Regions from separate parts of the Arthrobacter sp. UYP4 genome, predicted to be linked through region 3. Evidence: riboswitches for the same ligand, from Rfam matches in the RefSeq annotation. Region 3 holds a riboswitch; each other region holds the start of a gene.
What was found. A riboswitch is a leader RNA that binds a small molecule or an ion and turns the genes downstream of it on or off. The one in region 3 is predicted to bind S-adenosylmethionine.
Positions count from the first base shown of each region.

Region 1: another riboswitch for S-adenosylmethionine. It lies ahead of AC0Z9V_RS09545 (bifunctional o-acetylhomoserine/o-acetylserine sulfhydrylase); the one in region 3 lies ahead of AC0Z9V_RS11515 (ABC transporter substrate-binding protein).
Region 2: another riboswitch for S-adenosylmethionine. It lies ahead of AC0Z9V_RS08405 (ABC transporter substrate-binding protein); the one in region 3 lies ahead of AC0Z9V_RS11515 (ABC transporter substrate-binding protein).

Region 1 is NZ_JBXAVU010000002.1:149,673-155,905, forward strand. Features, by position in the region: gene AC0Z9V_RS09530 (SGNH/GDSL hydrolase family protein) at 1-372, shown strand, start outside; gene AC0Z9V_RS09535 (hypothetical protein) at 418-660, opposite strand; gene metX (homoserine O-acetyltransferase MetX) at 785-1,927, opposite strand; gene AC0Z9V_RS09545 (bifunctional o-acetylhomoserine/o-acetylserine sulfhydrylase) at 1,934-3,253, opposite strand; SAM riboswitch class IV at 3,335-3,451, opposite strand; gene AC0Z9V_RS09550 (VOC family protein) at 3,595-4,236, shown strand; gene AC0Z9V_RS09555 (DUF1540 domain-containing protein) at 4,314-4,601, opposite strand; gene AC0Z9V_RS09560 (CPBP family intramembrane glutamic endopeptidase) at 4,742-5,551, opposite strand; gene hutI (imidazolonepropionase) at 5,612-6,233, opposite strand, start outside.
Region 2 is NZ_JBXAVU010000001.1:1,790,639-1,796,871, reverse strand. Features, by position in the region: gene AC0Z9V_RS08425 (ABC transporter ATP-binding protein) at 1-111, shown strand, start outside; gene AC0Z9V_RS08420 (energy-coupling factor transporter transmembrane component T family protein) at 108-905, shown strand; gene AC0Z9V_RS08415 (amino acid ABC transporter ATP-binding protein) at 991-1,728, opposite strand; gene AC0Z9V_RS08410 (amino acid ABC transporter permease) at 1,725-2,495, opposite strand; gene AC0Z9V_RS08405 (ABC transporter substrate-binding protein) at 2,506-3,423, opposite strand; SAM riboswitch class IV at 3,588-3,705, opposite strand; gene AC0Z9V_RS08400 (aminodeoxychorismate lyase) at 3,813-4,691, opposite strand; gene yjfF (galactofuranose ABC transporter, permease protein YjfF) at 4,749-5,762, opposite strand; gene AC0Z9V_RS08390 (ABC transporter permease) at 5,762-6,233, opposite strand, start outside.
Region 3 is NZ_JBXAVU010000002.1:616,595-622,827, forward strand. Features, by position in the region: gene AC0Z9V_RS11500 (APC family permease) at 1-1,118, opposite strand, end outside; gene AC0Z9V_RS11505 (APC family permease) at 1,311-2,837, shown strand; gene AC0Z9V_RS11510 (helix-turn-helix domain-containing protein) at 2,834-3,139, shown strand; SAM riboswitch class I at 3,187-3,285, shown strand; gene AC0Z9V_RS11515 (ABC transporter substrate-binding protein) at 3,391-5,040, shown strand; gene AC0Z9V_RS11520 (ABC transporter permease) at 5,037-6,038, shown strand; gene AC0Z9V_RS11525 (ABC transporter permease) at 6,035-6,233, shown strand, end outside.

The DNA of each region.
Region 1 (6,233 bases), 470 kb from region 3:
AACCTGCGGACCGTCGCCGCCCGCCACGAAGCGGTGATCGCGGACATGTGGGCGCTGCGGCAACTGCTCAACACCCAGATGTGGTCCTCCGACCGCCTGCACTTCTCGCCGCTCGGCCACCACACCATCGCCGCGATGGTCCTGGACACCCTCGCCGTACGGCACACGCTCGAGCCGCTGCATCCGAAGGAGCTCCCGGCCCGCACGTGGCGGGAGGCGCGGGCGGAGGACTTCGTGTGGGCCCGGGAGTACTTCGTGCCGTGGGTCCTGCGCAGGCTCCGGCACCGGTCGTCGGGCGACGGCGTCCTCGCGAAGCGGCCGGACGTCGCACCGATCTTCGGGCCGGGCATGCCGCCGGGTGCTGCGGACTGACCGCCGCCGGGCGGTCAGTCCTCCCGGCGGCGCAGCCCGTCGTTCCTAGCTGTCGAGGGAGACCTCACCGTTGGCCACGGCGTCGGCGCACGCGCTGAGGTCCGGCCCCGGCTTGAAGTCGACGAATTGCGGCTGCAGCTTCTGGAAGAGGAATTCGTAGACCTCGTCGCGGGACTTGCCGTCCATCGTCTCCACGGCCTCGCGGACCGCCCCCTGCAGCGCGCGGTCGGAGTCCAGCAGGATCTTGTCGCGTGCTTCCTGGTTCCAGCCAATGGTGCTCAGTTCCATGAACAGCTCCTCTTTCGACGTCGGTGGTCCCGGGACGTCGACCCGGGACCTGCCTGCCGCGAGTTCCTAAGCAGGCTTACCTCCAAGACTAGGTGCCGGTCCGTGGAAACCCAACCGGTATCTGCTACCGGGTGTAGAAGGCGGCCCGGAGGTCCGCGTCGAGCTGGTGGATCTGCGTCAGGAAGGCGTCGTGGCCCACCGGTGAGGAGATCATGTGGACGGGCACCTCGCCCGGCAGCCCGGCGGCCAGGCGCCTCGACTGCACAGGGTAGTACAGCCGGTCCGAGTCCACGGCCGCGACGAAGAACTCCGCCGTCGCGGTGCCCAGGGCGTCGTCGAGCGTGCCGCGGTCGCGCGCCGCGTCATGGCTCATCAGTGCCTCGGTCAGGATCACGTAGCTGTTGGCGTCGAACCGGCCCACGAGCTTGTCCGCCTGGTGGTCGAGGTAGCTCTCCACCTGGTAGCGACCGCGGTCGGCGGGCAGGACGGCGCCGAACGGCTGTTCGGTGTCCTGCTCCGCGCGACCGAAGCGCGCCTCCAGCTCGTGTTCCGAGCGGTAGGTGATGTGCGCGATCCGCCGGGCGATGCCGAGGCCCGCCTCCGGACGGGCACCGTCGTAGTAGTCGCCGCGGCGGTAGGCGGGATCGAGCCGGATCGCCTGCACCTGGGCCTGGGCGAACGCTATCTGTTCGGCCGAACTGGCGGCGGTGCAGGCGATGACGGCGCACCGCTGAACGCGCTGCGGATACATGAGTGCCCATTCCAGGGCGCGCGCCCCGCCCATCGAGCCGCCGAGGACCGAGTGCCACCGATCGATGCCGAGCCGGTCGGCCAGCAGGGCCTCGGCCCGGACGGAGTCCCGGATGGTGATCAGGGGGAAGCGCGAGCCCCACGGCGTCCCGTCGGGCGCGAGGCTGGCCGGCCCCGTCGAGCCGTAGCAGCCTCCCAGCATGTTGATCGACACCACGAAGTACCGGTCGGTGTCCACCGTGCGGCCGGGACCCACGAGCGAATCCCACCAGCCCTCCTCCTCCGAGTCGCCGCGTGCCACGTGCGAGCTGCCGGTCAGGGCATGCTGCACGAGCACGGCGTTCGACCCGTCCCGGTTCAGCCGGCCCCAGGTCTCGAAGGCGAGCTGCACGTCCGGCAGCGTGCCGCCCGTCTCCAGGGCCAGCGGACCGATCGGCGCGATGCGCAGGAGCCCGTCCCCCGGAGGGCGTGCGCCGTCGATCCCGGGGTGCAGCGGAGCAGGAGGGTAGGTCGTCACGAAGGGCTAGGCTCCTTTGGCGGCGCGGAAGCCCGCGTCGAGGTCGGCGAGGATGTCGGTGATGTTCTCGAGGCCCACGGAGAGGCGCACGAGGCCCGGGCGCACTCCGGCGGTCAGCTGCGCCTCAGCCCCCAGCTGGCTGTGGGTCGTGGACGCCGGGTGGATCACGAGCGAGCGCACATCGCCCACGTTCGCGACGTGCGAGTGGAGTTCCAGCCCGTCGACGAAGCGCTTGCCGGCCTCGAGTCCCCCGACGATGTCGAAGCTGACGATCGCGCCCGTGCCGTTGTTCCGCCCGTACTTCCTGCCGCGCTCGTACCAGGGACTCGAGGCGAGGCCCGCATAGGAGACGCGCTCGACGTCGTCGTGCCCCTCGAGCCACTCGGCGACGGCCTGGGCGTTCTGCACGTGGCGCTCCACGCGCAGGCTGAGGGTCTCCAGACCCTGCGCGATGAGGAAGGCGTTGAACGGCGACACGGACGAGCCGAGGTCGCGCAGCAACTGGACGCGGGCCTTGAGGATGTAGGCGAGGTTGGCGCCGAGGGCGCTGCCGACACCGAGGTCCCGTGCGTAGACGAGTCCGTGGTAGCTCTCGTCCGGGGTGTTGAAGCCCGGAAAGCGCTCGGGGTACTGGGCGAAGTCGAAGTTCCCCGAATCGACGATGACCCCGGCGATGGCATTGCCATGGCCCCCGAGGTACTTCGTCGCGGAGTGCACCACGATGTCCGCACCCCACTCGATGGGCCGGATCAGGTACGGCGTGGACAGCGTGTTGTCCACGATCAGGGGGATCCCGCTCTCGTGCGCGACCGCGCTGATGCCCTCGATGTCGAGGACGTCCTGCCGGGGGTTGGACACGACTTCCCCGAAGAAGAGCTTGGTGTTCGGCCGGACGGCGTCGCGCCACTGCTCGAGGTCGTCGGGGTCCTCGACGAAGGTGGTCTCGATGCCGAACCTCTTCAGCGTGTGCTTGAAGAGGTTGTACGTGCCGCCGTAGAGGCTCGGGCTCGCCACGATGTGGTCACCCGCCTCGGCGATGTTCAGCACCGCGAAGGTCTCCGCCGCCTGGCCGGAGGCCAGGAGCAGCGCGCCGACGCCGCCCTCGAGGCTCGCGATCCGCGTCTCCACCGCTTCCTGCGTGGGATTGCCGATGCGCGTGTAGATGGGCGCGAGTTCCGTCAGCGAGAACCGGTTCGCGGCGCTCTCGGCACTCGGGAAGACGAATGACGACGTCTGGTAGATGGGCAGCGCACGCGCTCCCGTGGCGGTGTCCGGCACCTGGCCGGCGTGGATCTGGCGTGTCTCGAAGGACCAATCGTCGGACATGGTGCTCCCTGTAGGAAGGGGCTCCGCCGGGTTCCGATGCTCCCGTCGGTGGACACCGTTCCAGGAGACCGGGCCCGCAGGAGCCCGCGCTTGCACGACGCCGGTGTGGCGCCGAACCTGGTCTTCACCCGGGGCACCCCACCGCGGTTGGAGGGTTGCCGGCCAGCAAGCCGGGGCTTCGTGCTGGCACTCATGACCTGCATTCATGAAAGCCCATCGGGGCGCATCCGGCAACCCGTGTGACCCTCCGTGAAGGAGCGGCTCACCCCCTTCTGCGGTCGGTCGAACGGGTAAGGCAAGCCTTAGTCGAGACGCAGATCACTTAGTGCCAAAATATCGGCATGCGCCTGGACCACGTCTCTTATGCCTGCGAACCCGATGGACTTGCTGCGACCGCCGACCGGATCTCGGCCAGGCTCGGCATGGAACCGGTGAAGGGCGGTGTGCACCCCCGCTTCGGCACCCGCAACATGATCTTCCCGCTGGTCAACGGCCAGTACCTGGAGGTCGTCGAGGTCCTCAACCACCCCGCGTCGGACAAGGCGCCGTTCGGCCAGGCCGTGCGGGCGCGTTCCGAGGCCGGTGGAGGCTGGATGGGCTGGTGCGTCGCCGTCGACGACCTGGGACCCTTCGAGGAGCGGCTCGGCCGCGGTGCGGTTCCCGGCAACCGCAAGTTCCCGGACGGCCAGGAGCTGACCTGGCAGCAGATCGGCATCAAGGGCCTCATCGCGGATCCGCAGGTGCCCTATCTGCTCCGCTGGGACGAGGGCACCGAGTCCCTGCACCCGTCGAAGGCCCGTCCTGCGACGGTCAAGCTGGACTGCCTCACGATCGCCGGCTCGTCCGAGCGCGTCACGGAATGGCTCGGCACGGAGGTCGAGGAGACCCTCGACGGCGTCCAGGTCCAGTGGATCGCACCCAACGGCACCCCGGGCATCATGTCCGTGACCTTCGAGACCGCCGACGGCCGCATCGAGATCTGACCTCCGCCGCGGACGCAGAAGGGACCGGACATGATGTCCGGTCCCTTCTGCTGTGTCGCTGCTGTGGTGAGGAGTGATCAGGCGTGGGTGTAGGTCAGGCAGTCCGCGGCCTCGGCGCCGGGGCCCACCTTGACGGCCGGGGCGCTGCACAGCAGGTCGTGGTTGTAGCTGCACTCGGATCGCTGGCACGCTCCGACGTGCGCGAGCATCTTGGGCAGCCCGCCGCTGATGGACGTGTCGATGAACGTGGCGCAGGACGCGTGTTCCTCGCTGCCCGACACGGTGATGGCGACGGCGGTGCAGCCGTCGTGGTTGAAGGAGCAGTTGTGGACGCTGCATTCAGAGACACTGGTGACGACGCTCATGATTCCTCCTGGCTGGTCCGGTGAGGCCCCGATCGGGGCCGCCGCTTCGCTGAACGGACTCACGGTAACACCGCGTCCACCGGATAATTTAGTCATGATCGGCGTGCGCAATGACCGAAGGTAAGGCTTCGCTCAGGCGGTCACCCGCCGATCCCGATGGCGGGACCGAGCAGGGTGAATCCGACGAAACCCGTGATGTCGATGAGCGCGTGTGCCAGGACGAGCGGCATCACCCGACGGCTGCGCGTGTAGAACCAGGCGAACAGCAGGCCCATGAGCACGTTGCCGAGGAAGGGCCCGAACCCCTGGTACAGGTGGTAGCTGCCCCTCACCAGGGCGCTCGTGAGGACGATGGCCGGGGTCGACCAGCCGAGCTCCCGCAGCCGGAGGAACAGGTACCCCACCACGATGACCTCCTCGAGCACGGCGTGCCGGACCGCCGAGAGGATGAGCACGGGGATCGTCCACCAGTAGGTGTCGAGCGCGGCGGGCACCAGCGCGGTGGTGATGCCGAGCGCGCGGCCGCCGGCATAGACCCCGAGCGTGCCGATACCGATGACCGCCGCCAGGCCGATCCCGAACCCCATGGTCCGCAGGGGCCTCTCGAACGTGAGGCCGAGGCGCCGGAACGCCGAGACCCCGTGGCCACTGAGCAGGAACAGGACCAGGGCCACCGGCACCAGGGCGAAGAAGATTCCCAGCAGCTGGTAGGTGAGGTCGAAGTACTGCCGGTCGTCGAGCACCGGGTTCAGCGTGGTGGTCTGCGCGGCGAGGGGGCCGCGCGTCAGCTTCTCGGCCAGGCTCACGATCGCGTACACACCGGACTGTCCGAGGGACAGGCCGAAGACGATGAGCAGCTCGGCGGTGATGCGGCGCCTCGGGACGGGTGGCTCCGGGTGGACGGCACCGCCCGGTGCTGCTGGAGCGGACGGGGAGGACTCGGCAGTCATGGCGCTATCCTTCCAGCGGCGGCTGGTGATTCCCAGTCCGCGGACATCCGCCTGCCTCCCCTACCGCACGCGGCTCCCGGCCCGCCAGACGGCATGGACGAGCGGCATGCCCGGCCGGTATGCGAGATGCGTGGCCGAGGGCGCGTTCAGCAGTTGCAGGTCTGCACGGTGCCCGACGGCCAGGGAGCCGACCGCGCGCCGGCCGTCCTCGTCGTCGCCCGCGTGGCGCCGCAGCGCGAGCGCTCCGCCGAAGGTCGCGGCGCGGACCGCCTCCTGCACGGTGAGGCCCATCTGGAGGACGGCGGTGGCCACGCAGAAGGCCATCGAGCTCGTGAACGACGTACCGGGGTTGCAGTTGCTGGCGATCGCGAGCTGCACGCCGGCGTCGAGGAGCCTCCGGGCGGGCGGGAACGGCTGGCGCGTGGAGAGGTCGCAGGCGGGCAGGCAGGTGGCCGCCGTGCCGGGTTCGCCCAGCGCAGCGAAGCCGGCCCAGGTACCGGCGAGCGCCTCGACGTCGTCGTCGGTCAGGTGGTTGACGTGGTCCACGCTGGCGGCGCCGAACTCGACGGCGAGCGCGACGCCGTCGCCCGGTCCCAGCTGGTTGCCGTGCACGCGCAGGCCGAGGCCGGCTGCGGCGGAGGCGGAGAGCACGCGGCGTGACTGCTCGGCGGTGAAGGCTCCC
Region 2 (6,233 bases), on a different contig from region 3:
GACGACGGCGTGGCCGTCGTCTCCGTCACGCACGACGCCGATTTCATCGCCGCCCTCGGCGGCAGGACCCTGCACATCGCCGACGGGGCGGGACGGCTGGTGGCCCGATGAGCACCGATCACCTGACCCCGGTGCTGACCGGGAAGACGCTCCTGCGCGCCAACCCCGTGTCCAAGCTGTTCGCCGCCGCGGTCATCACGCTCGCCCTCATGGCGAGCATCGACTGGGTCAGTGCCGCCGTGGTCCTGGCCTGCGAGCTCGCGCTGATGCCGCTGCTGGGCATCAGTGCGTGGGGCCTCGCCCGGCGCATCTGGCCCCTGCTGGTCGCGGCGTCGATCGGCGCCTACGGCACCGCGCTGCTCGCGGAGAAGAGCGGAACGGTACTGATCGACGTCGGGCCGTTCCTCTTCACCGAGGGCTCGGTGGCGGCCGGGGTCGCGGTCGGGCTGAGGGGGCTCGCGCTCGCGCTGCCCGGCATCTTCCTCCTGCTCACCACGGACCCCACGGACCTGGCCGACGCCCTCGCCCAGAAGCTGCACCTGCCGCACCGCTTCGTCCTCGGCGGGCTGGCCTCGCTGCGGCTCGTGGGCCTGCTCCTGGAGGAGTGGGAGTCCCTCGGACTGGCACGCCACGCGCGGGGCATCGGTTCGGACGGCTCCGTCGTCGCGCGCACGCGGAATCTGCTGGGGCAGTCCTTCGGGCTGATCGTCCAGGCGATCCGGCGTGCCACGCGGCTCGCGACGGCGATGGAGGCGCGCGGTTTCGGCGATGCGACGCGCACCTGGGCGCGGACCAGCACGTTCTCGTCCCTCGACCTCGGCGTCGCCGCCGTCGGGCTCGTGGTCGCGGCGGGCGCGGTAGCGGCGGCGGTCCTGGCCGGGACCTGGAACTTCCTCCTCTCCTGACCGGGAGGCGCCGGACATGCCACAGGGGCTCCGCGGATGCGGAGCCCCTGTGGCATGCGAGCGGATCCCGGCCCCGGCAGGACCGCTAGAGGACGTCCGAGAGGAACGACCTCAGGCGGGGCGTCTGCGCGTCGTCGAAGATCGCGGACGGTGGTCCCGACTCCACGACGACGCCGCCGTCCATGAACGTCACGGTGTCCGAGACGTTGCGTGAGAAGCCCATCTCGTGCGTGACGACGACCATGGTCATGCCCGCCGAGGCGAGGTCCGCCATGAGGGCGAGGACGCCCTTCACGAGCTCCGGGTCCAGCGCGGACGTGGCCTCGTCGAAGAACATCACCTCGGGGTCCATGGCCAGCGCCCGCGCGATCGCCACGCGCTGCTGCTGCCCGCCGGAGAGGTTGCCCGGCCGGACGTCGGCCTTGTGCTTGAGGCCCACCAGGTCGAGCTGGGCGAGGGCCTTCTCCCGTGCCTCGCCGGCGGACATCTTCCGGAGCTTGCGCAGCGCCAGGGACACGTTGTCCAGCACGGTCTTGTGCGGGAAGAGGTTGAACTGCTGGAACACCATGCCGATGCGGCGGCGCAGCTCGTCCGGGTTGTCCTTGAGGACGGAGCGGCCGTCGAGCAGGATATCGCCCTGGTCGGGTTCGATCAGCCGGTTGAGGACACGCAGCAGGGTGGACTTCCCGGAGCCGGACGGCCCGATGACCGACGCCGTCGTCCCCCGTTCCACGTGCAGGTCGATCCCGCGCAGCACGTGGTTGGAGCCGAAGGACAGGTGCAGGCCCTTGCCCGTCAGTGTTCCCGATTCGATGGTCTTCATGCCTTCGCTCCTCCGCTCGTCGGAATCACCGCGGCCAGTTCGTCCGGTTCCGGTTTCTGCTTCCTGCCCACGCGGAGCCTGGTGTCGATGAAGTTGACCAGGTGCGTCAGCGGGATGGTCAGGCAGAGGTAGAGCACGCCGGCCGCGATCAGGGGCGAGAGGTTGCCGGTGTTGCTCGCGGCGTCGTTGCCCACCCGGAAGAGCTCGCGTTCACTGGCGACGAGGCCGATGAAGTAGATGAGCGACGACTCCTTGATGAGCGAGATGAACTGGTTGACCAGGGCGGGCAGCACGCGCCGCACGCCCTGGGGCACCACCACGAGCTGCATGGATGCGCCGTAGCTGAAGCCCAGCGCACGCGAGGCCTCCAGCTGACCCTTCTCCACGCTCTGGATGCCGGAGCGGAAGATCTCCCCGATGTAGGCCGAGGCGATCAGCGACAGGGCGAGGATGCCCAGCGGGTAGGGGCTGGTGCTGCCCGTGACCTGCCGGAGGATGGGACCGAGGCCCAGTCCGATGAGCAGGATGATCACGACGGCGGGGAGGCCGCGGAAGATGTCCGTGTAGATGCGTGCGATCCACCGGAGCACCCGGTTGCGGGAGATCCCCATGATCGCGAGGAGCATGCCGACGATCGTCCCGATGATCCCCGAGGCCAGGGCGAGCAGGAGGGTGTTGGGCAGTCCGACGGTCAGGAGGTCCGGCAGGACCGCGGCCATCGCCTCCCAGTCGAAGAACGTCTTGCCGAGCTGTTCGAGGGCATCCATGCAGGGCCGGCTACTTTACGTCCACGGCTTTGCTGCCGGGCTTCCAGTCGGTGGGCATCTCGCGGTCCGGGTACCACTCCTTGGTGAGCTCGGACCAGGTGCCGTCGGCGATCACCGCGTCGAGGCCCGAGTTGAGGGCGTCGATGAGGGGCTGGTTGTCGCTGTTGACCGCGTACGCCGTGAAGTTCTCCGTGTTGATGATGGTCTCGGCGATCGTGGTGTCGTCGCCCTCCTTCACCTGGCCGGTGGCCTGCTGCGACGGGGCGACCCAGGCGTCCACCTGCCCGTTCTTCACGTTGGCGTACACCGTGTTGTAGTCCGGGAAGCGCACGGGCTCGAGGCCGAGGGTATTGGAGACGTAGTCGTCCTGGACGGTGCCCTGGACCACGCCGATGCGGGTGCTCTCCGAGAGGGAGTCGAAGCCGCTCACCGAGGAGCCGTTCTTCGTGACGACGGCCATGTAGCCGAAGTCGTAGCCGTTGGTGAAGCCGACGTTCTCGCGGCGGGCCGCCGTCGTCGAGATCGAGGAGGACCCGACGTCGAACTGCTTGTTCTGGACCTGCGCGAGGAGGGCGGAGAAGTCGGTGGAGGCGAACTCGACCTCGAGGTCGAGCTTCTCGCCGATGGCGCGCAGCAGTTCGTTGTCGTAGCCGGTGAAGACACCGTCCTCGAGGAAGATGTTCGGCGGGGCGTCCGAGAGCGTGCCGACGCGCAGGGTGCCGTCGGTGATGAGGCCGAGCCCGGACGTGTCGATCTCGTCGATCGGCGTGGTGTCCTCGGTGGTGTACTGGTCGAGCGACTGCTGGTCGCTGCCGGCCAGGGCGTCGGCGGATTCGGTGGGCGTGCTTCCGCTGTCACTGCCGCAGGAGACGGTCAGGGCGAGGAGCGGCACGGTGAGTGCAGCGAGGACCTTGCGGGAGATGTTCATGGTGTCCTTCATTTCGATGCCGGCCCGGGTGCGGGCGCTGGGTGTTCGGGGATGCCGGATGGCGGCAGGGGGAGGCTGCTGGCTGCTGGGTGACACGCTCGCTGTTCTGGGCTGTGCGCGCTGTGGCGGTGGTGTCCTCCGTCTACCTCGGGACAGGCCGCACGACGCCGTACTTGCCAACCGGGGGACTTGGCCCGGCGGCCGAATCTTCACCTGGAGCACCCCACTACGGGAGAGGGTTGCTGTCCAGCCGGCCAGGGCCGATGGCTGGAACTCTTGATTTCAGGAAAACGGTAGGGCAGCACGAAGCGTCGGGTCAAAACGCGGATGCCGGGAAAGTGGTGTTTGACGTAGCAAAGGGCCCCGGAGGGGCCCTTTTGTGGTGGAGATTACACGAAACGATCCACCAGTCCGGTGAGTTCTGCGGTCAGGGCGGCGGAGGTCCGGAGCTCCGTGCCGTCCAGCGAGAGGACCGGCGCGAGGAGCCGGATGCTCGAGATCAGCCACACGGCGTCGGCGTCGAGGAGGTGGTGCGGTTCCAGCGGTCCGTAGCCGAGCTCCCACCCCTGTTCCCGGGCTGCGGCGAACAGTGCGCTCTGGGAGGTGCCCGCCAGGATGCCGCTCTCGAGCTGCGGCGTGAGGAGCGTCTTCCGACCGTCGCGGTCGTACGCGAGGAGCACGGTGGAGGTGGGGCCCTCGAGGACCTTCCCGTCCGAGGAGATGAAGATGACGTCGTCGGCGCCGTGCGCCTTCGCATGGCGGATGGCGGCCATGTTGACGGCGTAGGAGAGCGTCTTCGCCCCCATCAGCAGCCAGGGAGCACGCTGCGCCACCGTGCTGTCGTAGCCGCGCTCGAGGAACAGCACCTTCAGGCCTGCCTCCCGCTGCGCCAGGGTCGACGCCGGAACGGGTGCCACCGAGACCCAGGCCGTGGCCCGGCCGGCACCCTCGACGCCGCGGGTGGCGACGAGCTTCACGACGGCATGGTCCTCACCCGGTTCCGCTGCCGAGAACTCCCGCAGGCCGGTGCGGATGGCACGGCTCCAGGCCTCGGCGTCGGGCACCGACAGGTCGAGGGCCGCGGCCGACGACGCGAGTCTCGCGAGGTGCGCCTGCTCCTTGCGGGGGGATCCTCCGACGGCGAGGAGCGATTCGAAGATGCCGTCACCGCGGGTGGCGCCCAGATCGGTGGCCAGGAGCTGCGGCTGGGACGCGTCGACGACCCTGCCGTCGTCGTGGGCCGGGTCGAGGAACACGAGAACAGTCATGCGCTCCAGCGTATCGGCTGGGTCGCGGGAGCGGGGCGGACCGGTGCGGCGGGGCCGTCAGGTGAGTCTGGCCTTCCGCGTGAAGAGTTTCTGCAGCAGGATGAAGGCGAGGAGAAGCGCGCCGATCACGATGCGCGTCCACCAGGAACTCAGCGTCCCCTCGTAGGAGATGAAGGTCTGGACGATGCCGAGGATGAGCACCCCGGCGAGGGAGCCGAGGACGTAGCCGTATCCTCCGGTGAGCAGCGTGCCGCCCACGACCACCGCGGCGATCGCGTCCAGTTCCAGGCCCGTGCCCGCCAGGCTGTACCCGGAAAGGCTGTAGAACGAGAAGAGGATCCCGGCCACCGCCGAGCACAGCCCGCTGATCCCGTAGACGAGGACCTTGGTCCGGGGGACGGCGAGTCCCATGAGCAGCGCCGAGGATTCGCCGCCGCCGATCGCGTACACCGTCCGGCCGAAGCGGGTCTGGTGCAGGACGTAGAAGGCGACGGCGACGACCACCAGTGCGATCACGACGCCGGGGGAGATGAAGAGCCTGTCGGCCAGCGGGATCCTCGCCTGGGCCATCGCGGTGAAGAAGGGGTCGGTCACGGTGATCGAGTCGACGCTGATCATGTAGCAGAGGCCCCGTGCCAGGAACAGCCCGGCGAGGGTGACGATGAAGGGCTGGATCTCGAAGACCTGGATGACCAGCCCCATGAGAAGCCCGAAGGTCGCACCCGTCAGGATCACGAGGGCGATGACGGCTATCGGGTTCCACCCGGCCTGCAGGAGTGCTGCGGCGATCATCATGGAGAGCGCGACGACGGATCCGACCGAGAGGTCGATCCCGCCGGTGAGGATCACGAACGTCATCCCGACGGCGAGGACGATCAGGAAGGTGTTGTCGATCAGGAGGTTGAGGAACACCTGGCCGGAGAGGAACCCGGGGTACATCACGGCGCCGGCGGCGAACATCGCCAGGAACAACCCGGTCGTGGCGAGTGCCGGCGCGTAGCGCGCCTTGCCCTGGAGGCGGCTGATCCGGCTGCGGTTCAGCGGCGCCGGGGTGCGGGTGAGGACCGACATCAGATGGACACCTTCACTTCGGACTGTTCTGTCACGGGACGCCGGCGCCGGCCGAGCAGCGCCCGGGCCTTGCTGGACTGGAGGAGGCAGACGATGATGACGACCAGCGCCTTGAACACCAGGGTGACCTCGGGCGGGATCCCCAGCGTGTAGACGGTCGTCGTCAGTGTCTGGATGATCAGGGCGCCGACGAGGGTACCCACGAGGCTGTACCGGCCCCCCGCCAGGGAGGTTCCTCCGATGACGACGGCGAGGATGGCGTCCATCTCGATGTAGAGACCGGCGTTGTTGGCATCCGCGGCCGTCACATTGGAACTGATCATCAGGCCGGCGACGGCTGCGCACAGACCGCTGAAGACGTAGACGGTCCAGGTGATGTTGCGTGCGTTGAGCCCTGCCAGCCTGCTGGCGACCGGATTGATGCCCACCGCTTCGATGAGCGTTCCGAGGGCGGTACGCCGCGTCAGCAGC
Region 3 (6,233 bases):
AGCACGGGATCCATGCGCAGCAGGGCGAACGCCACGATGAGGACGGTGGCGGTGATCGTCTGCGCGAGCGACGACTTGTGGGGCGAGAGGTGGCGGGGGTGCACGTCGGCCAGGAGCTGGGGCATGGTGCCGGCGGCGGCCATCGAGTGCTGGTAGCGGGTGATGACGTTGTGGAAGGACAGCACGCAGGCGAACAGGCTCGTCAGGAGTAGCACGTTGATGGCGATGGCGCCCGCGCTGCCGAGGTAGTTGGCGGCGGTGACCACGATCATCGCTCCCGGATCCTCCGCTGCGGCCTGCACCACCTGGGACGGACCCCAGGCCATGACCAGGGCCCAGCCACCGAACGTGTAGAACAGGCCGATGAGGAGGACGGCGGCATAGGTGGCGCGCGGGATGGTCTTCTCGGGGTCCTTGGCCTCGTCGCGGAAGATCGCGGTGGCCTCGAAGCCGATGAATCCGGCGATCGCCATCATGAGGCCCACGCCCGGAGCGCCCGAGAAGATGTTGACCGGCGTGAAGGGAGCCGCGGAGAGGCCCTCCGCGCCGCCGGTGGCCATGACGACCGCTGCGAGCACCAGGACGATGCCGATCTCGGCGACCAGCAGGACACCGAGCACCTTCGAGCTCAGTTCGATGTGCCGGTAGCCGAGGACGCCGACGAACGCGATCATGGCGAGCGCGTAGAGCCACCACGGCAGCTCCGGCAGTCCGAGGTTGGTCAGTGCGAGGTTCAGGCTGAAGCCGAGGTAGCCGTACACCGCGACCTGGATGGTCGTGTAGGTGAGGAGGGCGAGGAACGCAGCTCCCAGACCCTGCTTCCTGCCGAGCCCGTAGCCCACGTAGGTGAAGAACGCCCCGGGCCTCGGTACCACCCGGCTCATCGCGCTCAGGCCCACGGAGAACAGGAGGAGGATGAGCCCTGCGACGGCGTACATGCTGGGATACCCCGGCCCGTTGCCCAGCAGGATTCCGAGCGGCGCGGCGCCGCCGATGACGGTCAGCGGCGATGCCGCCGCGACGACCATGAACACGATGGATCCGGCGCCCAGGGTGCCGGTGAGGCGCTGGGGGCCGACGGCGGATGCGGACGCCGTGCCTGTGGGGGAGATAGCCATGCAGCGATGCTTCCAACGGACCGTTTCCGCCCGATCATCGCCCGGTAAAAGCTGCCGTCGTTCCAAATGAGACTCCCGCACGGCGTGCCCGGAGCCCCACCTGCGACGTCGTCGCGCCTGCTGCGTCATACAGGCGTCGTGAAACATCAGGGCAACACGGCGCACCTACTGTTCGCGGGGGAAAGGCAGATCATGAAGCCACTGCAGGACGCCGTCGCCAGCCCTCCTCGCGTGACGGGACTGGCGGACATCTCTCCGCTCCACGGCCTGGCCCGGCGGAGCCTCGGCCCCGTGGATGCCCTCGCGCAGTCGGTCTCCGCGATGGCACCGGTTGCCGCGGCCGTGACCATGCCCGCGATGGTCACCGCCGCCGCAGGCCGCCACGCGGTTACGTCGATCCTCTGCGCGACGGTCCTGGTCCTGCTGATCGGCTACACGCTCGGCCAGTACGCGCGGCGCATGGGAGCTGCCGGCTCGCTGTACAGCTACGTGGCCCAGGCCCTGGGCAGCACGGGCACGTGGCGACCCCTGGTCGCCCTCGCGACGGGCTGCTCGCTGATCATCGGTTACGCCTGCGTCGCGATGTTCGCGCTGATCGGCTTCGCGCTGCACGCCTCGGACCTCATCGCGTCGTTCGGCCGGCCGCAATTCGCCGATCCGGTGATGGCGGGCGTCATCCTCACGGTCGGCGGGACCTGCACGTGGCTGCTCATCCGGGGTCTCCGCCTGTCCTCCCTCGCCATGCTCATGGCCGAAGGAGCGGCGCTCCTGGTCCTCGTGGTGCCGATCGTCCTCGTGTTCCTCGCGGTCCCACGCGAGGCCCTGCCCGACGTCGACGTCCGGGCCGCCGTGCCGGACCCGGGCTTCAGCGGCCTGGCGACGGGCGCCGTCCTGGCCCTGATGGCCTTCGTGGGCTTCGAGAGCGCCACCGTCCTGGGCGCCGAGACGCGCAGGCCGCTGCGGAACATTCCCCGAGTGCTGCTCTGGAGTGCCGCCGGCGGGGGTGTGCTGTACGTCGTGGCAGCCCTGGCCCAACGGGTCCTGCTGCAATCCGTGCCCCCGCTGGACGACGACGGGTCGCAGGTCTTCGGTCCCGCGATGCGGGCTGCGGGCCTCCCGTGGCTGGTCCCCCTGCTCGACGCCGGCGCCGCGCTGTCCTTCTTCGCGTGCACGCTCGCGTGCGCCACCGCACTGGCCCGGGTGCTGCTGACCATGGGCCGGGAGGATGTCCTACCCGCCTGGCTCGGGCACGCCCACCTCCGGTTCCGGACGCCCGTCCATGCCGTCCTGGCTGCCATGCCCGTGGTTACGGTCGTTCCGGCGACGCTGATCCTGCTCGGCCTCGGAACGGGCGAGGCGATGAACAAGCTCCTCGGCACCGCAGCCACCGCCTACGTCACCGCCTATCTGCTGGCGTGCTGTGCAGTGCCGGTCTTCCTGCGGCGCATCGGCGAGCTGACCCTCCGGCCGGCGCTCGCGGCCGGGATCACTTCGGTGGCACTCGCGGGTGCCCTCGTCGCCTATCGGATCACCCTCGCGGGTGCGGGCCGGAGTGCGAGCGGCTGGATCTTCTGCATCCTGCTGGCCACCGCGCTGCTCTGGTTCCTGTGGCACCGCCGTCACCGGTCGGCCGACCCCGTCCTCGGGCTCTACGACGTGCCCACGCAGGACGCCGTGCTCGGAGGTGGTCGGAACACTGCCGCGGGCGATGCCCCATGACCACGGACCGGCCCGACGACGTCGGCCTGCGGGCCCGCCAGCCCAAAGCGGTGCGGAGCGCCCTCGCTGTGCTCGAGGAGGTTGCGCGGTGCGGACCCGGGGTCACCGGGCTGGAGGTGAGCCGCAACCTCGGGCTGCCGAAGGCGACCACCTACCGGCTCCTGAACCTGCTGGTCGAGGACGAGTACCTGGTGCGGCTGCCGGACCTCAGCGGCTTCGCGCTCGGCCGCAAGGTGGAACTCCTGGTGCAGCTGTCGGGCGTCGGGGGAAGCCGTCCCGGAGCACCGCGTGACCGAATATGACGGGCACCACTGGCGCCCCCGCCCTCCGGTGCGCTTAGCTGTAGCCATAACCATCCCGAGCGGCCGAGAGACCTGGATCGACGACGCCGCAGCAACCCTCCCCGTGTAGCAACGGGGAACGGTGCTACTGCCAGGACCGATGGAGAAGCTACACGCTTTCGTTGGTCTGCCCTTCCGTGCTCCGGCACGCCCGGGGCGACTGCTGGCTGACCTGTATCACCCTCCATCGGGCGATGATTCAGGAGCCACGCGTGAGAACAGCAAGCCCCAGCACTCCCCGTCCACCCCGCACCCTCGCCCTGCTCGCCGTCGCGGCGGGCCTGGTGCTCACCACGAGCGGCTGCGGAGGATCAGCAGCCGCGAGCGAGGACGACACCTTCGTCTTCGCCACCGGCAAGGACATCTCCTGCCTCGACCCCCACGTCAACGGGGACATGCCGCAGGCGTCCATCGCGGCGAACTACCTCGACTCCCTCGTGTCCCAGGACAGCGAAGGGGCCATCCACCCGTGGCTCGCCACGGACTGGTCCGTGTCCGACGACGGCCTCACCTACACCTTCACGGTGCGCGACGACGTCTGGTTCACCGACGGGACCAAGCTCACCGCGGAGGCGGTCAAGGCCAACCTCGACCACATGATCGACCCCGACACGCAGTCCGGCACGGCCGGCGGCTACCTCAAGCCCTACGTGGGCACCGAGGTCGTGGACGAGACCACCGCCGTCGTCACCCTCAACCGCCCCTACGCCGCGTTCCTCGAGGTGCTCGCCCAGCCGTTCCTCGGCATCGAATCGCCCGAGGCGCTCAAACGGCCGCAGGCCGAGAACTGCAACGCACCCGTGGGTACCGGGCCATACAAGATCGTCGACTACGTGCCGCAGTCCAAGGTCAGCCTGGTGCGCAACGAGGACTACAACTCCGCTCCGCCGTATGCGCAGCACGAGGGGCCGGCGCACATCGAGAAGATCGAGTGGCGCATCGTCCCCGAGGACTCCACCCGCTACGGCCTCCTGCGGGCGGGCCAGGTGGACGCCCTCGACCTCATGCCGTCGGTGCACTTCGGCGAGGCCGAGGCGGACCCGAACGTCGAACTGATCCTGCAGGACCGGCCCGGCAACCCGACCAACCTGATCCTCAACACCACCCGGGCACCGTTCGACGACGTGGACATCCGCAAGGCCTTCCTGCACAGCGCCTACGTCGATGCGGGCATCAACAGCGTGTACTTCGGCACCGTGACCCGGGCCGGCGGCCCGCTGAGCTCCACCACGGGCTTCTACTCCCCCGACTTCGAGCACGTCTACGACCCGGACCCCGACGAGGCGGCCCGCCTGCTCGATGAGGCGGGCTGGACCGAGCGCGACGACGAGGGCTACCGCGTGAAGGACGGCGAGCGCCTGACCGTGCACTTCCCCTACACGCCCGGCGCGTGGCCCACCGCGCACCAGGCGCTCGTCACGCAGATCCAGGCGACGGCGAAGAAGGCCGGCTTCGAGGTGCTGATCGAGAACGGCGACGGCGCGACCGTCAGCGAGCTCGGCAACAACTTCGCGTACGACCTCCGCGCCGACTACTGGAACACCAACACCGCGGACGTGCTGCGGATCGTCTTCTCCTCGGAGTACACCGAATCGGCGGGCTTCGTGCCGAACGGTTCGGGCTTCCGCAACCCCGAGCTCGACGGCATCCTCAACGACGCCCTGGCCACGGACGATCCCGCCGAGCGTGAGCGCCTCTACTACGAGGCGCAGCAGATCGTGAGCGACAACGCCCTCCAGCTGCCGCTCTACAACCAGGCCAGCCAGGTGGCGCTGCGGAGCGACCGCTACGGCAATCTCACCCTCGAACCGAGCCTGTCCCTCCCCTACCTCTACGACGTCACGGCGGTGGATTCAGAATGAGCACCTCTTCCCTCGATTCCCTCAGCGCAGCACCCCGCACGACGGCGACGGCCGGTACCGCCGGCAAGGTCATCGCGAAGCGTGCGGCCGGCAGCCTCTTCGTCCTCTGGGCGGCCGTGACCCTCACGTTCTTCGTCCTCCGCCTCACGCCCGGTGACCCGATCACCGCGATCCTCGGCGGGGCGGGATCCTCGCCGTCACCAGAAACGGTCGCCGCCGTGCGGGCAGAGTACGGGCTCGACCAGCCCGTCCTCGTCCAGTACCTCTCCTACCTCGGCAACCTCCTCACCGGCGATTTCGGGGTGTCCTACATCTTCAAGGTCCCCGTCCTGGAGATCATCGGCCCACAGATCCTGCCCACCCTGCAGCTGGCCGGGCTCGCCCTCGTGTTCGCCTGGGTGATCGCCCTGGCGTTCACCCTCCTGACGGTGGGCCGCGGGCGTGTGCTCGACGGCGCCGGGCGTGCTGTCGAGGTGTTCTTCGCCTCCCTCCCTCAGTTCTGGGTGGGCATCATGCTGGCCGTGGTCTTCGCGGTGACCCTCGGCTGGTTCCCGGTCGCGGGCAACGACGGCTTCCGGTCGCTCGTCCTGCCGGCGCTCTCGCTGGCGGTCCCGCTCGCCGGGTTCATCGCCCAGGTCACGCGGTCCTCCTTCGAGGACGCCCTCGCCCAGCCCTTCGTCCTGAGCGCCCGTGCCCGCGGCCTCAGCGACACCGCCGTCCGGATCACCCACGCCCTGCGCCACGCGATCCTCCCCGGCCTCACGCTCTCCGCCTGGGCCGTCGGCTCGCTCGTCAGCTCGGCCGTCGTCGCCGAGATCATCTTCGCCCGACCGGGCCTCGGCCGGTCCCTCGTGGACGCCATCGTGAACCGCGACCTGCCCATCACCCTCGCCGTGGTGTTTCTCATCGCCGCGGTCTACATCCTCGTGAACCTCGTGGTGGACGTCCTCTACCGCGTGGTCGACCCCCGCACGAACCCGAAGGGATCAGCAGCATGAGCCTCACCCTCGACCCCACCACGACGGCGGAGGGCGGCAGCGCAGCTCCCTCGTCACCGGCCCCTGCTCCCTCCCGTGCCGGACGCCTCGTCCGCAACACGCCCATCGGCGTCTGGATCGCCGCCGCGCTCCTCGCCTTCCTGGTGCTCGCTGCCATCGCGCCGTCGGTCTTCCTGCGGCAGGACCCCTTCGAGA